Regions from separate parts of the Priestia sp. YIM B13489 genome, predicted to be linked through region 2. Evidence: predicted binding sites of a transcription regulator. Region 2 holds the regulator's gene; the other holds the start of a gene.

Region 1 (2,206 bases), 740 kb from region 2:
ATGTAGCTGGAGCGTGCGCTCTTATTTTACAAGCTCACCCGAACTGGTCTCCTGAACAAGTCAAAGCTTCATTGATGAACACAAGTAAAGTAATGCAGCAGCTAAATGGTCAAACGTATCGCGTATATGAACAAGGAGCCGGGAGAATTCAAATAGCAAAAGCTGTCACAGCAGACTCTTTATTTTATCCATCTTCTTTATCTTTCGGTATTTTTACGCGCCCATCAAAGAAAGTCTTATCATTTAAAATTGATAACCAGTCTGATAAAGCAAAAACGTATCGCTTGAACGTTCCGAAAAGGGATGAAGGAGTGAATTGGGATGTTCCATTACCCGTCACGGTGCAGCCCCATCAGACAAAAGAAATAGCTGTCACTTTATCGGTGCAGCCCCGTTTTAAAAATAAAGGTATATATGACGGATATTTGGAAATAAATGATTCACGTGAAACATTTTCGCTTCCTTATATGTACATGGTTAGCATTCCAGATTATCCCCGTGTCATGGGATTGCAAGTAGCAGCGGAAAAAGAGAAAAATACGTATAGCTATGAACTGTTTTTGCCTGAAGGAGCAGATGAGTTAGGCGTTGCTCTTTTTGATAAGCAGTCTTTACAGTTTATATCGTATTTAGATGTTGACGTTGATGTAGAAAGAGGCATGAGAAAACGGAAAATAACGATCGATGAATCGCTTGTACCGGGAGCGTACCAAATATTTGCATTTGTGAAAAAGCATAGACAAGAGCATGTTGTAAACAGTACAATAACGATTGAATGAACCTCTTTAAATGTTTTCATTTGAAGAGGTTTTATGTGTGGCAGAAATGTGAACAATAAGAAGAGATTGTGAAGTTTTTAGCTTAAACACATTGACATTAAATATACGCTATTGTATGCTTACAGGGAATATAAATGATAAGGTTTTCAACCTGTGAAAACCGTTGATATTTCTGCGTATTTTATTAGCTGTTTTTACCTTTTTTAGCAATTTTTTTTGCCTTTCTATCATATATTGAGCTATAAAAACGATAGAGAATTCGGAAAAAAGAAAATTTTGCAAAAGGGGTATGAGCTTATGAAAGATCGCAACCGTCATCCTTTGCAAGCGATGGCATTAGTGTCAATCATTCTATCACAGTTAGCAGGTTCAGTCTTAATTGGCTTATTCTCTGGAAGATGGGCTGATCAATGGCTTGACACCGAACCACTATTTTTGATTTTAGGCCTTCTTTCAGGGCTAGCAGCAGGTGTTTTTATGATGCTGCGGACAGTCCACCATTTTTTTTCAGGAGATTAATAATTCATGCAGGATTTGCAGCACGTTTTTCCAAGACTTCGTTCATACATATTGTATTTGTTAGCATTATACGTTCTCGGCTGGGGATTTACAAGTTATAAGGCTGTTTTTGCAGGTTTAATTTTAGGAACCGCCCTGAGTTTGTATAATTTGTGGAACTTAGTAAGAAAGTTTGAGCAGTTTGGACAGGCGTTGGATGAGGGGAAAAAGCCCCGTTCAATTGGGACTGTTGTAAGATTTGCAACAGCTGCTCTCGCAGTTGTGATTACCATCTCTTATCCAAAAACCTTTCATATTATTAGTGTAGTTGTGGGATTAATGACGTATTACGTTGTCATTATCATAGATTTAGTTGTTCAAAATATGCGTAGAAGATAGAAAGAGAGGTGAACACAGTTGGGTCATGAATCACCAACTATAGAGTTTCTAGGCCTTACTTTTAGTCAAAGTAACTTGCTTATGGTTACCGTAGCTTCTGTTATTGTATTCTTAATTGCAGTTTTATGTACTCGTACTCTTGCTATGAAGCCAAGCGGTGCACAAAACTTTATTGAATGGGTCTTAGATTTTGTTAAAGGACTCGTTAATAGCAATATGGATTGGAAAACAGGTGGCCGCTTTTTGACGCTAGGTGTAACTTTACTTATGTACATTTTTGTGTCAAATATGTTGGGTCTTCCATTTGCCATCGTGATTGACCATAACTTATGGTGGAAATCGCCAACCGCTGATCCAGCAATTACGCTGACGTTAGCCGTTATGGTAGTTGTACTATCACATTACTATGGTATTAAAATGCGAGGGTTCTCTGCATACACGAAAGATTACTTCAAGCCAATGGCATTTTTATTCCCGCTTAAGATTATCGAGGAGTTTGCCAATACGTTAACGCTTGGCCTTCGTCTTTA
Region 2 (2,206 bases):
GATAATTCCTAATCGCGTCAAAAACATGACGACAACAGGAAGCTGAAACAACAGGCCAAAAGGCAGTGTGAGCTGCATTAAAAAAGAAAAGTATTCATTAATGCCAATCACTTGGTTTACATTCAGCTCATCAGAAACGCGCGTCATAAAATCGACGACAAATGGAAACAACACGAAATAAGAAAAAGAGACACCGCCGATAAAGAGAAAAATGGAAACAGGAATATATCCAAGCGTTACCTTACGCTCTTTTTCATATAAACCAGGACTAATAAATGCCCAAAGTTGATACAGTGCAACAGGAGCTGCAAGTACACAGCCGATAATAACAGCAAACTGCATATAAATCTTAACTGGATCTGTTAGCCTAAATGCATTCATCGTTAAATTTTTTGCCTCATCAGCATGCTGTAAATAGACAATAACCTTATCCGCTATAAAAAAGCCGCCAATTGTGGCAATGACAAAGAAAAATAAAACAATTAAAATGCGCTTTCGCAGCTCTCCTATATGATCATATATTGACATTTCTTGTTCGGTCATACTATGATCACCCTTTTACTCTTTGTCATCTACTTGACGCTGTTTATCTTTTTCACGATCTTCTGAGGCACCGCTAGCGGCATGCTTAAACTCTCTAAGCGTTTGCCCGACTGATCTTCCTAGCTCCGGTAACCGTTTCGGTCCAAAAATAAGCAGTGCTACAATCGCAATAATAATCCAACTGCCTGCTCCAATCCCCATATTCCCACTCTCCTTATTAATTTAGACTTAAGGAAATCGTAACACAGTCCATCTTATTCAACAGGATAATTTTTCAAAAAGTAGACAAGCGACTGTAATTCTACAGCCAGATCAATATGATGCAGTCGAATCTCATCCGGTACGTTTAAGCGTGCAGGAGTGAAGTTTAGAATCCCTTTAATTCCGCAATTCACTAAACGATCGGTAATTTGCTGAGCCACAGTGGCAGGAACGGTTAAAATCGCCACTGAGATATCATCACTCATATAATCTTCCAATTGGTCAAGGTGATAAACCGGCACGTCGCCTACTTTTGTACCGACTTTATCTTCTATCACATCAAAAGCGCACTCAATTTTGGTGTTATTATTTTTAATAAAATTATAATTTAAAAAGGCCGTTCCCAGATTCCCTACGCCAATCAGTGCTACTTTCGTTACTTCATCTTGGTCTAACGTTTTACGGAAAAATGTAAGTAAATAATTCACATTGTAGCCGTATCCCTTTTTCCCTAATGCTCCAAAGTAAGAAAAATCCCGGCGAATAGTAGCAGAATCAACTTTCACTGCCTCACTTAACTCCGCTGACGAAACACGCTGTTTACCAGAAGCATGCAAGTTTTTTAAAAAACGATAATAAAGCGGCAATCGTTTAGCCGTTGCTTGTGGTATTTTTAATTGTTCAGTGTTCACGTTGTACCCCCTCAGTTCATGTATGTCATTACTAACATTTTCAAGTCATATTGCATTACCTTTCACAAAGCCTCAACCGCCTTGAGGTAGCGCTTCCAATTCTCTCTCTTTTCTCTTGTTTTATATATACTCCGCTTCACACCCCGACGCCTTTTGTCTATCCAGGAATACTTAAAGTCGGTAGCTAGAACGAAGCAATTAGCCCTTCAAAGGATCCGTTTGTTAGTCATGACGGATTTTCTACATCCATCATATATAAGTTCAGAGATGCACTTATCTCTTATTTTAACATAGTATCCTGTATAAAATGTGCAGGTAAAATCATTTTATTTCATGAATCAAAACATTCGCTTCATCATTTGTTCTTGTCCCTCTACAAATTACAAACGCTTGTAGGAAGAACTTGTAGTTGAAAATATGTTAAAATACACTATGGATATACTACTAGAGGTGAAAAAATGATTATTCTACAATTGAACGGTATTACAAAATACTATGGGGCAGAACCCATTTTATCGAATATAAAGTTAGAAGTACAATCAAAAGACCGCATTGCCCTAGTGGGACGAAACGGTGCTGGTAAATCAACTTTATTAAAAATTATTGCTGAGCAGCTTTCTTATGACAGCGGAGAAATTATTAAACCTAAAGGTGTTTCCATTGATTATATGGGACAAGATACAGTTCTTGAGTCAACACTCTCCATATGGGAAGAAATGATGACAGTCTTTGCTCCGTTAAAGAAGATGGAAAAAGAATTACGTACGCTT

Evidence for each region. Region 2 encodes Rex, which represses fermentation and respiration genes when NADH is low (regulators of the CRP and FNR family bind a similar motif). Its sites were predicted from a motif close to TTGTGAAATATTTCACAA; they were not measured.
Region 1: a site for Rex is predicted at 846-863, ahead of ACFX4W_RS17780 (AtpZ/AtpI family protein). Genes of this name have one in related genera too.

The regions. Positions count from the first base shown of each region.
Region 1 covers NZ_JBHZOQ010000053.1:2,342,779-2,344,984, reverse strand. Annotated here, with positions in the region: gene ACFX4W_RS17785 (S8 family serine peptidase) at 1-779, shown strand, start outside; gene ACFX4W_RS17780 (AtpZ/AtpI family protein) at 1,077-1,298, shown strand; gene ACFX4W_RS17775 (ATP synthase subunit I) at 1,305-1,676, shown strand; gene atpB (F0F1 ATP synthase subunit A) at 1,695-2,206, shown strand, end outside.
Region 2 covers NZ_JBHZOQ010000053.1:3,078,572-3,080,777, forward strand. Annotated here, with positions in the region: gene tatC (twin-arginine translocase subunit TatC) at 1-543, opposite strand, end outside; gene tatA (twin-arginine translocase TatA/TatE family subunit) at 559-744, opposite strand; gene ACFX4W_RS21560 (redox-sensing transcriptional repressor Rex) at 798-1,436, opposite strand; gene ACFX4W_RS21565 (ABC-F family ATP-binding cassette domain-containing protein) at 1,895-2,206, shown strand, end outside.